Linked DNA regions of Granulicella sibirica. The protein of the gene in region 2 interacts with the protein of the main gene of each other region in a pairwise test. Links are inferred from orthologs where the notes say so. Each region holds a gene or a part of one and is shown on either strand. Other genes may lie near its edges.

What was found.
Region 1: the proteins of ruvA (region 2) and ruvC interact in binary tests that used the Escherichia coli proteins (3 or more experiments, as listed by UniProt). The link is inferred for Granulicella sibirica from one-to-one orthologs.

What each region holds. Positions count from the first base shown.
Region 1 is NZ_RDSM01000002.1:1,054,116-1,062,216, reverse strand. What follows is about bases 5,015-7,750. They hold ruvC (crossover junction endodeoxyribonuclease RuvC), read left to right. Parts: upstream 5,015-5,997; coding sequence 5,998-6,504; downstream 6,505-7,750. Other genes in these bases: rsmA (16S rRNA (adenine(1518)-N(6)/adenine(1519)-N(6))-dimethyltransferase RsmA), read right to left, coding at 7,169-7,750; GRAN_RS15315 (hypothetical protein), read left to right, coding at 6,501-7,175; GRAN_RS15325 (thiazole synthase), read left to right, coding at 5,175-5,945. Outside these bases: GRAN_RS15340 (alpha-amylase family protein), read right to left, coding at 1-1,747; GRAN_RS15335 (glycoside hydrolase family 76 protein), read right to left, coding at 2,011-3,093; GRAN_RS15330 (carbohydrate porin), read right to left, coding at 3,294-4,739; more of rsmA, read right to left, coding at 7,751-7,975.
Region 2 is NZ_RDSM01000001.1:1,903,573-1,911,797, forward strand. What follows is about bases 2,278-5,137. They hold ruvA (Holliday junction branch migration protein RuvA), read right to left. Parts: upstream 4,081-5,137; coding sequence 3,475-4,080; downstream 2,278-3,474. Other genes in these bases: GRAN_RS07955 (hypothetical protein), read right to left, coding at 2,349-2,678; GRAN_RS07960 (hypothetical protein), read left to right, coding at 2,713-3,471; GRAN_RS07970 (DUF1059 domain-containing protein), read right to left, coding at 4,138-4,323; GRAN_RS07975 (PspA/IM30 family protein), read right to left, coding at 4,406-5,068. Also shown: accD (acetyl-CoA carboxylase, carboxyltransferase subunit beta), read left to right, coding at 1-428; GRAN_RS07950 (M20/M25/M40 family metallo-hydrolase), read right to left, coding at 496-2,271; GRAN_RS07980 (hypothetical protein), read right to left, coding at 5,244-5,471; GRAN_RS07985 (flotillin family protein), read right to left, coding at 5,607-7,070; GRAN_RS07990 (NfeD family membrane protein), read right to left, coding at 7,235-7,831; GRAN_RS07995 (helix-turn-helix domain-containing protein), read right to left, coding at 7,837-8,225. UniProt on the Escherichia coli protein: The RuvA-RuvB-RuvC complex processes Holliday junction (HJ) DNA during genetic recombination and DNA repair.

The DNA.
Region 1 (8,101 bases), on a different replicon or contig from region 2:
ATGGCGAATCCGAAGGCGGCTGCCGTGTGTAAACCGCCTCAGGCGGATACACCGGATAGGGATGAATCGTCGTCATCACCGGGTCGGCGACAGGTGCCAGCGGAATACTCCACACAGGCCCGGCTATCCACTCCGTATCTTCAAAGCCGGCCGTAAGCGCATTCCTCTTCTTGACGGACTGAAGATGAACCGAAGTCATCGACTCAGCGGACTTGGGCTCGGAGCGCTGTCGGCTTCCAACCTTCTTGATGCCAAACAACTCACCAAGCGCAAAATCGTCGCGAGGCGTTCCCGTCTCGTCATAGAGGCTCGTCTCGAAGGTAGCCAGCAGCGATCCCCCTCCATCCGCATACGCTTCCAGCGCCTTGCACTGTGCATTGCTCAGCAACGCAACGTTCGGCAGAATGAGCGCAGCATACCGCTGCATGTGCTCGACCGTGAGATCCTCTTCATGCAGGAAGTCGAAGGGAATGCGCGCCTCGACGAGCACCGAGTACATCCCCTCGATCGAGTCGGTCTTATCCTCTTTGGTGGGGGCCTCATACACGGTCATCGACTTGGGTGCGACAACGATAGCGATACGGGCAAGGGACCTCACATTGTGAAAGTGCTTGTCATGCTTCGCGTGCCACGCAAGAAAGTCGCGCCCCGGGTTCTGCCAGCGGCGGTCTTCCTGGAAGCCCTGTTCAAGCCCCAGCCAGTGATACCAGACGACTCCGCCAGCGGCTGCCGTCTGCGCCATGCGGCACTCCGGCTCCACTGAGGTATCCGTGACATTCCGCCAACTAATCGCACCCGCCCGCGCATAACTCGCCGAGACTGCGGCTACCGGCCGATCGCCCATCAGCGCAAGCGCAAACTTCACTTGCTGCGCATCCTGCCACACAGGCGCGATCACGCTCGCACGGGACTGATTATCGGCCGTATACCAGAGCGCCTCTCGCGTAAGCTTCCACTGATCAAGCCCCGACTCCTTCAGGCCGCCGCCAAGATTGCAGCTATAGAAGTTATGTGGGCTCTTCTCCATCACGACGCTCTTGTAAAGGTTGATGAGGTCCCCAGCACTTGCCATCAGCGCAGCTTTGTACTCCGCCGAGTGAGGATCGCCGATCTTCCTGCAGTTATCGCAGTAGCAAACCTGCATCGTGGGCCACCCGTTCATGTAAAGGCCGTCGATGTCGTAGTTGGCATTCAATTCGCGAATAATCGCAGGCTGCTGCTCGCTGAAGTGCCCACCGAACTGGCACGTGAACGCGATATCCGGCGCGGAAGACTGCAGGCTCCCATCCTGGTTGTGCCGGAACCACAGCGGATGCTCCGCGATGAGCTTGGGGTCCATCCACTGGATATCTGGGCTCATGCGGCCATAGATGCGCATCCCGCGAGCCTTCGCCGCCTTCACGCAATCGCCGAAGAGGTCCCGTTCCCCAAGAAAGCTGCTGCGATGGAAATACGGGATCCTCGTCGGATAGAAAGCGACGGGACCTGATACCGAGAGTGCCAGCGCCTGCACCTTGGTCGAGGCCCAGTAGTCGGCCCACTGCTCCACGTTGGCGTTCTGCGGGTCGCGCTCGTTGAAGTTCGTCTGCCCTGTGCGCTTCACGCGGCGATACCAAGGGCCGGCGGACACAGGCACCTTATTCGCGACGGGAATAGCTTCAGTGGATGCGAGCAGGGAAGGGACAGTCAAACCGCTAAGCAGGCTTCCTGCCCCCATAATGGCGAAGTCTCGCCGAGTCGTCTTCACGCTCTCTCCTTGAAGCTTCAATCCGCCTCAAAGGGCCGGGTCGCAACTGCAGGCGATGCTATGGAACCAGAATAGGAGTGTCAATCGAGGTCAGACCACGTCGGCCCTGCTCACGCCGATGCGCGTTGCCCGGCCTCTCTCACCAGCCAACGAACCCGAGTGCCCGATCTTCGCCGAAAGTCTCACCGTCGGCGAAGGTGGAAGCCAAACCGTCGAACCATCGAGCCTTGCTCTTGCACCTTCCGTCGGGCTCGTATCGAAGATCACCGCTTCTCCGCAGCCGCATTCAGTGCATCCAACGCCGACGCCTGCGCTCCCGCATTATCCGCGGCGGGCGGCCCCGACCACACGGTACTGAACCGGTTATCCGGCGTCCGTGCATTCGACCATACTGACTCGCCATTCGCATCCAGAAAACGTACGAACGCCGGATCCCCATCCACCGCCTGAAGCTGCACAAGGTTGCGGTTAAAGATGCCTTTGAACTGCACCCCGTCCTCGCTGCACTTCGGCTCGCACGGATCATGCAGAATCCCTTGCGCGTCCGTCAGGTGGATCACCGCCGCCTGCGCAATGCGCGTCGCCGACGCGATCAGTTCGGGATTCTTCTTCTCCTTCCGGCTGAGCGCCGCAAGCCCTCCAAGCACGACCCCTTGGTTATAGCTCCACGTCGTCCCCTTATTGTTCTTGCACGAGCCGGTGAGCCCATCGTTCACCAGTCCATCCTCGTTGATCATCCCCGTACCCGAGAACCACTTCCACTCCCGGTTCGCCCAGTCCAGGTACTCGTTCTGCTTCTTTCCGCGCGTGTGCAGAGCCAGCTTCGCCGCGACCGAAAGGAAGAGCTCATTGGCGATCGCGTTCTTGTAGTGCCGATCCTTCTTCCACCAGATGCCGCCTCCGCATGTGTCATCCCATCCATGCGACATATCGTCGAAGATCGACTCCGACATCTGCAGGTACTGGTTCGCCTGTTTCCCATGCGGGTTCAACTCATAGGCATCGATCCACGCCAATGCCCACCAGCCCTCGTCGTCGTAGTACTCGTTGAGGAATCCCGCAAACTTCTGCGGAGCCTTTTGAAACACGTCCGGGAAGATCCACCGCACCGTCTCGTCCCGCGCGATGCGCGACTCATCCGCCAATGCCGTCACTGCGTTCGCCGAGTTCCACCAGCCGGTCGTCGTGAACAAGCCGGTCTTCTTGTCGTAGAGCTGCAAAAGCGCAACAGCGGACGGATGCAGACGCTTCAACGCCTCATCCCGCGAAGGCGGCACAACCGAAGTTTGTGCCGGCGCGAAGAGACTGAAGAAGCAGAGTGCGAGGAGGAGGGAAGCACGCGTCATGAGCACGGTCCAATTAAACCACTGCTCAGGGCAAAAAGCCGTCTCGCTTGACAAACCAGGGGCCCGGAAAGCCCTCTACCACCAGCGTCCGGAAAAACATGCACATAAAACGCATCCACCCAGTAAAGACGCACCCTTCACCACGTTTTCTACCGGCCCGCTAACCACGTTTACCGTACATTGGACCGCATCCTGCACCATCAAAAATCGACATGCATGCGCACGGATTCAACCAGCACCGGCCCCCGGTCCTGGTTGTACCCCGGGTGCTCGACAAACTGCCCATCCAGCGCATAAAACACCCCCCGCCACGCGTGGAGATTGTAATAACCCTCCAAAATATCCTCTCGCGCATAGTTCAACCCGTTATCTCCAAGCAGAAAACCCAAACCGCCAAGCCGGAGGTAGTTCTGATGATCCCTCTTGATCGCGTTGGAAACAAAGGTGATACCGGCCTTATCCAAAGGTCGCCCATACCTACGCATGAAGTAATCCGCCCCAAACGCGAACGTCTGATCCACCTCCGTGTAAGCGAACGACTGATGCTGCCCCTCGTTCCACCCAAATCGCCCGTAAATACGAGTGTTTTCAGTAATTTCCTGCTCGAAGTTCAACCCAACCCCGTACTTCACCGTCGACCCCGGGGCATGCGCCGTAATGTCCGGCACCTTCGTCAATCCAGCCTCGAACGCCTTGATCGAATCCCTGTAAACCCCCATATTTGCATGGTTTACGAATCCCAGCAGCCTCACCGCCCCCTTCCGCTCTTTCGGTAGGAAAGCCGAAAAGGGCGTCCTCCGAAATTCAAACTCCGTGTTCTCCCCCCGAGCCCGCCGGACATTCCAGTCCACATCGATCCCATTCGCAACCGTCGGCATTAGCCCAAGCGCATACCGAGCCGACCAGATTTTGTCGTCGTATTCCGCCACCCCGGCATAGGTATACCCCCGAGTATCCGCCGCGTAATCCCAAGCCCCGTTATTGTCTACCGTCCAGTTCATGAACTGAAGGTGGCTATCTGTCCCAATGCTATTCAGATCAATCACATCCGGCAGGCTCATCTTGCCGAAGCGGAGGTCGAAACGCCGCGTTGGCACCGAGGTGGAGAGTGAAAAAGGCGTACGTTCCGCTTCGGTGAGTTCTCCGCCGACGCCAATGACTTCATGCAGTTGAACCCGCGCGATATAAGGCTTCGAACCAAGCGATGGGTTCCGAACCACATCGAGATTGGTGAAACCGCCAAGGCCAAGCGCTTCCGAGATCCCTCTGCCGCCCGAGGATTCAACGTCGATGAGGAAGTCTGTTGATGCCCTCGGATTACGGATGACCTGGGCGCCTAGATAGAGCGTTCCCAGGAGAGACGTCTTATATTCCCCGCGTCCGAGAAGACTGTTAGGCCCGCTGTACGGGGTATGAAATGGCCCATGTGCCTGGAAGATTATGTTGGTCTGCCCGACGATCAGGAACCGCGACTTATCGGAATGCGGGAAGAGCGTTGCGGGCGGATCCTCCGGTTTGGGAGGGGAAGCGGGAGAATCGGTCTGAGCCTCTGTTGCCGGTTGTGCAGATTCCTGAGCCGGAAGAATTCGCGTGAGAGATGCAGCCAACAGGGTAAACGCGATCAATCGAGAGAGATGTGAGGGCATGCGATGGTATCCATCGTGCTTGAGGCATGTGAATGAGTGACGAATTTTGGCACACACCGAGGCGAGTGCGTCCCGTTTTATTACTTTCATTACCTCTCCCGTTCGGTGTCGTGTGTCTCGTCAGGGTACAGGATGAGACAGCTTGACGTGAGGAAACGGGCGGGCGTAGTCTTTGCTTACACGGGAAAGGAGGATGGTCCAGCCTATGAAAATTGACGGTAAATGTAGTTCAACAGTACGTGAGGTGACTGAGGCTTAGAGCGTCCAGCTCTAGTCCTGGCATTCTGTAGTTGCAGTCTTAGCCGAGGCCCATGTCCGAGTGTGGACGCCTCAAGTCAATCTCAACAGCTCACCGACAGACGGCTCGACCGACCAGAATCCTCTGGGGTCGGGCCGTTTGCTTTGTGTGTGCATGGAGTCTTTAGAATGGGCAGTATGGAACCTTTGGTGATTGCCGGAACGAGCTTTCGCTCACGGCTGATTGTGGGAACAGGAAAGTATAAAGATGGCGCGGAGACGAAGGCGGCTGTCGAGGCTTCGGGTGCTGAGATGGTCACGGTAGCAGTGCGGCGGGTAAACCTTGACCGTTCGAAGGAGTCGCTGCTGGACTTTCTGGATCCGAAGAAGCTGTTCCTCCTTCCCAATACAGCGGGATGCTACACAGCGGAAGAGGCGATCCGGGCGGCGAGGCTGGGACGTGAGGTGGGGCTCTCGGATTGGGTGAAGATCGAGGTGATTGGCGATCAGGCGACGCTTTATCCGGATGTGCAAGCGACACTTGAAGCGACCAAAGTGCTGGTGAAGGAGGGATTTACCGTTCTTCCGTATACGACGGAAGATATTGTGTTTGCGAAGAGGCTGATCGACGTAGGTGCAGCTGCGGTGATGCCTCTGGGGGCTCCGATTGGGACGGGGTTGGGCTTGCAGAACATCACTGGACTCAGGATTCTTCGAGAGCTAATTACCGAGGTTCCATTGATCGTGGATGCGGGAGTTGGTACGGCTTCGGATGCGGCTTTGGCGATGGAGCTCGGGTTCGATGCGGTGCTGATGAATACGGCCATTGCGCTGGCTGATGATCCCATTCTGATGGCTGAGGCGATGCGGCATGCGGTGATTGGCGGCTATCAGGCCAGGCTGGCTGGACGGATGCCTCGGAAGCTGTATGCGTCGGCCAGTTCGCCGATGGAGGGTATCTCGCGTTAGCTTGCGAGATGCCGGGGTTCTTCCGGCTCTGGCTATGCGGTAAACTCCGCGTATGCGGGTGTTTGGGATCGACTGTGGAACCGAGTTTACGGGGTATGGCGTCGTCGAGATGGATAAGGACGCGCGGATGCCGAAGCTCCTGCATCGGGCTGCGGGAACGATTCGACTGAGCAAGAAGGAGAAGACTCCTCAGCGACTTGCTCAGGTGTATGCGGAGCTGGTGGCGTTGATGACGCTGCACGAGCCGACTGTGGTGGCGATCGAAGAGGTGTTCTTCTCGGCCAATGCGAAGTCCGCACTGAAGCTTGGTCAGGTTCGCGGTGTGGCGATGCTTGCGGCCGCGACTTGCGGGCTTGAAGTGGCGGAATATGCTCCGTTGTCAGTGAAGAGTTCGGTGGTTGGTTATGGGCTTGCCGCGAAGGAGCAGGTGCAGTTCATGGTGACTCGCCTGCTTGGGCTCGAGGTTGCGCCTGAATCAGCGGATGCCGCCGATGCGTTGGCTGTGGCGATCTGCCATCTGCATACGGCGCAGACGTTTACGATGCAGGGTGCGCGTTGAGGGTTTGGGTTGGATTCTTTCTTCTGCTTGGTTTGCGGGTTGCTTGTGGGCAAAGCTCCACAGCCAAGGTTTCGTACAGCCAGGATCGACCTGGGCTCGAGACTCCGAAGTATAAGATCACGGTCGCGGAGAATGGACAGGCGAGTTACCACGCGGAGCTTGCGGCTCCGAAGGTTGCTGCTGGCGACGATCTGCCTCCAATGCCTAGTCCGGTTATCGATCGCTCGATAACTTTTACGGATGCGACCACCGCGAAGATCTTCGAACTGGCTCGAGGCGCTGATCGGTTCGCGATCGTTTGCGAATCGAAGGTGAAGAACATCGCCAAAACGGGGGATAAGGTACTGAGTTATTCAGGACCCGATGGCCAAGGTGAATGCGCTTATAACTTTTCCGAGGTGAAGCAGGTTGCGGCGCTGACTGACCTTTTTCAGGCTGCGGCGACTACGATCGAGATTGGGCGCAGGCTGGACTTTAAGAGGCGTTTCGATCGTCTTGGCCTGGACGCCGAGATGATCTCCCTCGGGAGCATGCTAGAAGGGCACCAGGCTTGCGAGGTGGGAATGATTGCGCCATCCCTTCGGGCCATTGCCAACGATACGGAACTGATGCAGCGGGTTCGATTGCGGGCGGCGAAGATGCTTGAAGAGGCTGGCCTGACTGCTCAATAATGCGCTTGGCTTTGATTCAGAGCTAGATAGACCGACGCCATCTGCTCGAGGGTGAGGGATTCGGCGCGGGCCTCGGGTGGGAGGTTTTCTGGCCAGTTGGACTCGATTTGAGTGCTGGTCCAGTTGGCGGCGCGCAGGTTGTTGCGCAGAGTCTTGCGCTTCTGGGCGAAGGCTCGGCGGAGGAAGGTGTCGAAGGAGGCGGGATCTACGCCGAGATCGGCGAAGCGGGATGCGAAGTCGAGGCGGATGACCGTCGAGAAGACGTCTGGTGGCGGATTGAAGGCGCTTGGCGGGAGCGTAAAGAGGTTGTCAACGCGGGCGTAGAGCTGTGTGGTTGCGGACAGTAAACCATAATCCCGGACACCGGGAGACGCGGCGATGCGCTCGGCAACCTCGCGTTGCATCATCAGGACTGCTCTCCGGAGATGCGCGGAGGCGGCAAAGAGCTTGAGGAGAATGTCCGAGGTGATGTAGTAGGGAAGATTGCCGATCACGTCGGCGGTTTCGCCATGGGGAACAAGGGCTGGGAGATCGACGGTGAGAATGTCGGCTTCGATGACTTCGACGGACGGGGTTTCGCGAAAGCGGAAGCGGAGTTCGGCGGCGAGGGCTCGGTCGAGTTCAACCAGGATCAGGCGGCGACAGCGTGGGGCGAGGATCGTGGTGATGGCGCCGTGTCCTGGGCCGATTTCAATGACAGTACGGTCGCTAGGGTCGCCGATGGCATCGGCGATGGCATGGCGAGCGGTGTCGTCAGCGAGGAAGTTCTGACCGAGTTTGGGCTTGCGAGGTGATGTCATGCGCGTGTCATACGGGGGGTACCCCTTCCCCCTGTGCAGTGGGCCATATCATTCTCTTTGAACGATTTGCGAGGATTTATCGCGCGAATCCCTCATAAAACAGGAGTTAGAGTTCGACTGCTCTTG
Region 2 (8,225 bases):
AGACGATTGCCCGGGCTATCGATCGGTCGCTGGCGACGTCGAATCCGCTGATCATCGTTGCAGCCTCAGGCGGAGCGAGGATGATGGAGGGGATCGCGTCGCTGATGCAGTTGGCGAAGATCTCGAGCGGGCTTGCCCGGCTGGATGACGCGAAGATTCCCTATATCTCGGTGATGACGGATCCGACTACCGGTGGCGTTACAGCGAGTTTTGCGATGCTTGGGGATTTGAATATCGCGGAACCGGGTGCGCTGATTGGGTTTGCGGGGCCGCGGGTGATCGAGCAGACGATCCGGCAGAAGCTCCCGGAGGGGTTCCAGCGGTCGGAGTTTCTGCTGCAGCATGGGTTTCTGGATGCAATCGTGCCGCGCAAAGAGATGAAGGGGTACCTCGCGCAGGCGCTGGACTGGATGGCTCCGAAGGCTTAGGCATGATTTAGGGCGCAAAAGGAGGCGAGAGCTTATGCTCCCGCCTCCTTTTGTTTGTAACGGATTGCTAGTGGGTGGTATCCGCAGGGCCGGTGGCGTTTGGGTAGATCCCTTCGATGGGCGCGGAGAGCTGCTTCTCGTTTTCGGGATGCGGAAAGGGCTTGCGGGGCATCATGGCTTCGCGTTCGGAGGTGTTGTAGAGGAAGATGGCTTCGACGACGGCTGCCTCCTCAAGATCGGTGGCGTGGAGACGGTCGACGGTATCCATGTTGGAGTGGTGGGTGCGGGTAGCGTAGTCCATCGGATCCTGGATGAACTGGAAGCCGGGGAGGCCGACGGCGTCGAAGGCGAGGTGATCGGTGCCGCCGGTGTCGCGCGTGGTGATCGTGGAGACCCCGAGGTCGGCGAGCGGGGCGATCCACTGCTTGAAGATGGGCGCGATGGCGAAGTTGCCCTGGGTGTAGACGCCGCGGACCATGCCTGTGCCGTTATCGAGATTGTAGTAGGCATCGAGAGTCTCCCACTCTTTTGTCGTCTTGAGCGGGCCGTGGTTGCGGCTCATGAAAGAGGGTGTTCCTGCCGGATCGGGGGTCCTGGAGGGCTCGAAGTCACCGAAGTGAGTCTTCACATAGCCCAGGGAGCCGTAGAGGCCCTGCTCTTCACCGGACCAGAGAGCGATGCGGATGGTCCGGCGGGGCTTGATGCCGAGCGTCTTGAGGATGCGGACGGCCTCCATCGCTACGACGGAGCCGGCTCCATTATCAGTAGCGCCGGTGCCGGAGATCCAGCTATCGAGATGGCCGCCGACCATGACGACCTCATCCTTCAGCTTGGGATCGGTACCGGGGATCTCGGCCACGGTATTGAAGCCGTGCTCGTGGTCACCGGTGGTCTTGGTCTCGATGTTGAGCTCGAGGGTGACTGGAACCTTGTTCTGGAGGAGACGGCCGAGGCGGTTGTACTGCTCGACGACCATGACGGCGTTGGGGATGGTGACGGCGTTCTCGCGGGTCTGGGCCCCACGGATGAGGTTGGCGCCGTTGTCGTCGAAGATGATGCCGGTTCCGCCGCCGCTTGAACCATCGCGGGAGGGAGTGATGATGGCCACGACACCTTCATCGACCATGAGCTTGAGGGCCTTTGTGCGTAGGGCGGCGAGGCGGAGACGTTCTGCGATGGGATAGGCTCCGGCACGCGAAGCCTGGGGGCCCTCCATCTCCTTGAGCTGCTCGGGGGTATAGCGGGTGAAGAGCGGATCGGTAATGTCGGGCGTGGCGCGCATGGCGCCGAGAAGAACGATTTTGCCGGAGAGCTTGCCCTTGAACTTGTCGAGCGAGGCTTCGTCCTGAAGCTCGACGTAGACGGCGTCGGCGGTGATTGGACCCTTGGTGGGCGGCGACCATGGGGCGGCCTGGGCCCAGAGCGGTTCGGGATCGGGCGAGACCATACGGACCCAGGTGTTGATCTGCTGCCAGCCCATGCCGAACTCGCCCCAGTCTTCAAGGTGCGCGTTTTCGAGGCCGATCTTAGTCAAGGTGTCGCGGGTCCAGGCGTTGGCCTTGGCCATATTCGGCGAGCCGGTGAGGCGCGGACCGATGCCGTCATTAAGAGCTCCGGCGAATTCCATTACGTGCGAGTGGCGGAGGCCTTCTTCGCGTATGCGCTGGTACATGGTGAGGTCGAGGCTTTCCTGCGCGGGCTGCGGGCCGTAGGCGCTTTCAGCCTTCTTTTCGGCCTTGGCGTCGAGCGACTTTTTCTGGGCGGGGAGAAGCGTGGGGAGGGTGAGGCAGGCGAGCGTGGCGAAGCAGATGCTCCGATGCACGGCGGAGCGGGCGATGGACATTTCGGGTCGAGCCTCCAGGCAGATGTCGTGGAGGCTTGAGGATAACAAAAGAACGTGGGGTGAATATCCGGTTTGAATCAGGCGCGTCGAAGCTGGCGGCGTGCCCAGAGGGTTCCCAGGTAAGCGTAGGCGATGAAGAGAACGACGACGCCGATGGGGAGGCCGAAGCGCTTGTAGGCGAAGGAGTAGTCGATCGCGTGGCTGCCTGCGGTGTTGTACACAAGAAGCGAGATGATGCCGACGAAGGTCGCGGCGAAGAAGGCGGCGAAGCCTGTTGCGGTTGCCATGAGGAGGCTGGTGAACCAGCCGAGATCGCCGACGGGAACACCGAAGAAGTATCCCTGGCCGGAGAGACGGGGTGTGGGAGAAGCGGGTCGGGTTTGCTTGCTCGTCTGAGTCGGGGTCATAGGGCTACCTTCTTCTACAGATAGAATACCGCTCATGGCAGAGGGTTTGGACAACGGGTTGGTGCGCGCGATCGACGTGGCGCGGGATGTGATTTTGCGGCACGCGCCGAATGGCGTGGCTTTTGGTGTGTACGGCGATTCGGGGCTCTCCGACCAGGAGCTCGAGAGGCTTGTTCAGGCAGTGCCGCTTGAAGTCGCCGGGAAGCTGGGGTTGAAACAATACTTTTTCGTGCCGCTTGCGATGAATGCCGGGCGGAGGGGTGGGGATGCCGAGACGATGATCGCGCCCACCTATACGACTGAGCTTGCGGATGATGCGATCTGCCATCGGAATGTGAAGCTTGGGCCTTCGGTGGATGGGGTTTTTCTCTCGACACGGCTGCTTGGGGACAAGTTTGCCATTGCTTTCGAGCTTTTTATCAACGTGGGACATGGGTTTGTTGAGGTTGCGGGGGTTCCGGCGGCGTTTGCGGAGCTTTGCTGGTCTCAGGCATTGGCGGATGTAAGGGGCGAGACTAGCCAGGATTCGTGGGAGAGCCGGGGGCTTGCGCTCGCCGAAAAAGGCAAGGTGGACGAGAAGGCCAAGGGCGAGTACATCGAGGCGGCGTTCTCGGATGGGCTCGCGATTTACCTGCTTTCGCTTTCTGTCGACTTCGACTATTCGGAACTGCGGGAGAGAGAGTACCCGCTGCTTGCGCCGCAGGCTCTGGCGGAGCGGCTGCGGCTTGTGGCGAAGCTGTTTCCTCCGAATCCTGGGTATGAGTTCGCGATCAAATATCGGCGGCGGGCGTAAGCCTCAGCGAATGCTGGACATGGCTGCGCGGAAGAGAGACTCGAAGTCGGCGGCGGATTCGGGGTGGCGGGCGATGGCACCTTCGATGGCCTTCTGGGCGGCGGGGCGCGGGTAGCCTAGGTTGACCAATGCCGAGAGGGCGTCTTCGGCGGCGGGGCCGTAGTGGGTCGTGGTGGTGGTTTGTGGAGTGGCGGAGGGGTAGGCAAGGTCGTCCAGTTTATCTTTCAGCTCCAGGACGACTCTTTCGGCAGTTTTCTTGCCGATTCCGGGGATTTTTGTAAGGGTTGCGTGATCGGAGCCTCGGATGGCGTTGACGAGGCGTTCGGGGGCTATGCCGCTCAGGACCGTAATTGCCAGCTTCGGGCCTATGCCTGTGATCGTCAAGAGCTTCTCGAAGAGGCGTTTTTCGTGCAGTTCGGCGAAGCCGAAGAGGGCTAGCTGATCCTCGGCCACCCTGGTGTAGATGTGGAGAGCTATCTCGCTCCCCTCGTTGGGGATTGAGGTAAAAGTCGTGACGGAGATGGCCACTTCGTAACCTACGCCGGCGCATTCGACGATTGCCTGGTTGGGGGATTTGGTGAGAAGGCGGCCGCGCAGGTGGGCAATCATGCGTCTTAGTGTACGTTTTGGTTCGGCAGGATGTGGGCCATTGTGCGGTAAACGTGGTTAGCCGTTGCGACGAATGGCTTCGAGGACGTGCTCGACGGCCTGGTCCTTGAAGTGGGTCAGGTTGTGGACCTCGGCCGCGTGCTTCTCGATGACGGGGAGCATCTCGTCTTCGGAGTTTCCTTCGAGCTGCCAATTGCAGTCGTAGCCTACGTCCTTGCAGTGGAAGTGCTTCTTCGCGGCCATGGATCACCTCTTTGCGGGTGAGATGCCGGGTGGGGCGAACGTCTCCGCGATGATGTTGATGGGCCGGTAATGTGGGCTGGCGCTATTGGAGTAGGCGGTTCTGGTTTCGGTTTTTCAGGTCCTGGAGGAGGGCTTCGACCTTGTCTTCGCGCTCCATGTTCTGGAACTGGTCTTCGAGGGTGGGCTCGGTGAGGAGGGCGTTGTGGGCGGCGTTGGTGGATTCGGTCTGGGTGATGGTGGTGCGGAGGCGGTTGAGGGTGGTGGTGGGGTCTTGAGCGCCTGACGGGGTAGCCTTCTGGATGGCGCGGGCGCGGCGGGCGCGGGCGATCAGGAGGTCGGTCTCGGTGCGGGTCTCGGCTAGTTTTTGCTGGAGGCGGTTGTAGGCGGCGCGGAGGTTTTCGGTCTCGGTGGTTTGATCCTCCAACTGCTGGGTGAAGCCCTCGGCTAGCTGCTGGCTGGCGAGGGAACGCTCGAGGGCGGCACGGGCGAGGTCGTCCTGCTGGCGGGTGACGGCAAGCTCGGCCTTGTGATGCCACTCCTGGGCAGAGGCTTCGTGGTCTTTGCGCTTCTTCTGGAGGAGGTGCTGGTCGGCGATGGCGATGGCTACCTGGGTCTTCACCTGAAGGAGCTGGTTTTCCATGTCCAGGACTAACTGGCGGGCCAGTTTTTCGGGGTCCTCGGCGCGCTCAATGAGGTCGTTGATGTTGGCGCGGAGGAGGGTGGCTACGCGTTCGAGGAGGGCCATGATGGTTCCTTTCGGGGCTTCCGGGGCTGACGCCCTTTGGCTTGGCTGATGGTGATGGCACGGATGAGGCCGTGCCAATAAGCAGGACAGTTGGACGGTGGTGCATTACTGCAACGACAACAGAAGACGCAGATTCTCTTCGGGAATGACAACCAGAAAGGCAACGGCAACGGCTTTAGAAGCGGCGGTCGAATAGGCGCTCTAGGGCTACGAGGGCGAGGATGGTCATGAGGCCTCCGCCGAAGCGGGGGCGGCCGTAGCCTCCGCAGTTGTTGTAGCCGTAGCCGTTTCCATAGCCCCAGTGGCGGCGGTGGTGATGGTGGTGTCCGAAGACGATGCGGCGGACGACGTGGACGATGAAGAAGATTATGAGGGCGGGGGCGATGAGCAGGAGGGTGATCATGGGTCGTTTCCTTTGGAACGATCGGATGAAGGTGGTGGGTTTGCCTTGGACGTTGTTGCCGGTTCTCCCACCTTCGGCACGATGGAACCGTGCCTAAGGTGGGGCACCCCGGTGTAGATGGGCGAGGGGCCCGGGTTAGTTGGGCTTGATTTCGCTGCTGGTTTCGGAGCGGGGCTCCATGGGTTTGATCTGGCCCATGAGGTCGGACATCTTCATGCCGGTGAGGGACTCGAGAAGGGCTGGGACCTGTGCGGCGATCTTGGTGACCTCGCCGGTGACGCGGCTAGCTCCCATGCCTCCACCGCTCTCTTCGCCGGTTGAGATGATGGTGATCTTGTCGACCTTCGAGAGAGGCTCGGCCATGGCGCGGACGACTTCGGCCATGTTGGTGATGAGCTTGTCGACGATGGCGGCCTGTGTCCACTCCTGGTAGGCTTCGGCCTTGACGTTCATGGCCTTGGCTTCGGCTTCGCCCTTCTGGAAGATGACGTCGGCTTCGGCCTGACCCTGGAGGCGTGTGATCGCGGCCTGCGCCTCACCCTGAACGCGGGCGGCGGCGGCGAGACCTTCGGCCTGGATGGTGGCGCGGGATTTCTCGGCCGTGGCGATATTGGTGATGCGGCGGGCTTCGATCTCAGAGGCCTTGAGGACGGTGGAGATGAGCTCGTTCTCGTGGCGTGCGATTTCAGCTTCCTGGACCTTGATCTGGGCTTCCTTCTCGACCTGGAGGATCTTTTGCTGCTCGGCGACGACCTGCTGCTGCATGACGTTCGTCTGGAGTTCGTAGGCCTTGTCGGCCTGGGCTTCTTGACGACGCGACTGCTCGGTGAACTGGGCCTTCTGGATGTCGAGGTCGCGCTGGGCCTGGGCCTGCTTGGCTAACGACGCGGTCTCGGCGATGACGCGATCCTGATCGGACGCGGCCTTGGCGATGGCAGCTTCGCGAAGAGCGTTGGCGCGACGGATAGCGGTGTCGCGTTCGGCTTCGGCGGCGGCGATTTCGGCGTCGCGCTTGATGCGGGCTACGTCGGGGCGGCCCATGTTGGTGATGTACTCGTTCTTGTCGCGGACCTCGCGGATGGTGAACGACACGACTTCGAGGCCCATCTTCGAGAGGTCATCGAGACACGTGGCGCGCATGCGCTCGGCGACCATCTCGGGCTCCTTCACGATCTGCTCGACGGTCAACTGGCCGATGATGCCGCGGAGATGGCCTTCCATGACGAGGCGGATGAGGGCCTCCTTCTGGTCGGGGGTCTTCGAGAGGAACTGCTCGGCGGCGGTGAGGATGGACTCGTGGTCCGAGCGGACCTTGATCTGGGCGACGGCTTCGACGGTGACGGCGACGCCCTGCTTGGTGTAGAGGTCCTGCTGGGGCGCGACGTCGAAGCTCATGAGCTCGAGGGTGAGGGCGCGGTAGGTTTCGACGACCGGGAAGATGACGGCGCCGCCCTTGGTGATGACGCGCGCGGCACGGTAGCCGTAGACGATGATGGCTTCGTTGGGGCCGGCCTTGCGGTAGAGGCGGCCTATGGACGAGAAGAGGATGAGCGTGGCGAGAATGACGAGGCCGACGACGACGATGACGGAGGTGGACATGACTTCCTGGCTCCTTTGGAGCTGAAGCGGTTATAGGTTCGGATGGAGCAAGAGCGAGATACAGGGGTCCTTCGCTTTGCTCAGGATGACGGCGTAAAACTTGCAGCGGCGAAGATAAACGCAGATTCCCTTCGGGAATGACAACCAGAAAGGCAACTGCCCGCTCAATCGCTGAGGGCGGCTTGCACGGGCCGGTCCGTAGGGAGGGATTCTTCCCAGAGGCGGACGTAGGCAATGCCACGTTCGTACCGCAGGACGACGACCTCGGTGTCGCGTGCGATGGGCAGGCCATCCTCCGAGCGGGCGGCGGCGGCGCGGCGGGTTCCGAGCTGGGTGAAGAGGATCTCGCCGGTTTCGCCGGAGCGGATCTGGCTGGAGACGCGGGCGATGACGCCGTACATGTCCGTGTCTCCGGGGGCAAGGACGCGCTCGCGGGGCATGAGGACCTTGAAGAGGAGAGCGTAGATCAGCGACGAACCGGCGATGCCACTGAGGGACGCGAGCAGGAGGACGATGGCCGCTGGCAGGATGTGAGCGCGGGCCATCAGGTAGCCGGCTCCGCCGAACCAGCAGAGGAACGCAGGGATGGTGAAGCCGTTGAGGGCGTGGAGGAAGCCGTGGGTGTGGGGCGTGATGGTTTTGCCGGTGTGGATGTGGCCGATGTGCAGATGGCCGATGTGCAGGTGGCCGGAGCCGGTGAGGACGGCGAGGAGGGTGAAGGTGAGTCCGACGCCGAAGCAGATGAGGAAGATGGATTCCATGGCGGTTAGGCCTTACGGGGTTTGCGTGGTTTAGGGGTGAGGGTGGACTCGGCAGTGAGGGCGGGTAGATCAGCCGAGAGTGGTGGGCAGGGTGGTTCGGCACTGGCGTTGGTCTCGAGGGCTTCCGGACGGAGAACGTTTAGGAGGCGGTCGAGAAGGTTGGGAGTGTCGAGGATGGACTCGAGGAGGAGGAGGCAGCGGCGCGAGTCGTCGTGCCGGGCGAGGGTCAGGAGGGCCTGTCCGAGGCATGGATCGCGACGGAAACGCTCGGCTCCGCTGACGAGCCAGAGGTCGAGCTTGTCTTCGACGGACGAGAGGTCGCTCATAAGCTGCGCGTTGTAGCCTTCCGGGTCGTCGACGAGGTAGCCGGGGTGGACCTTGAAGAAGCGGGCGA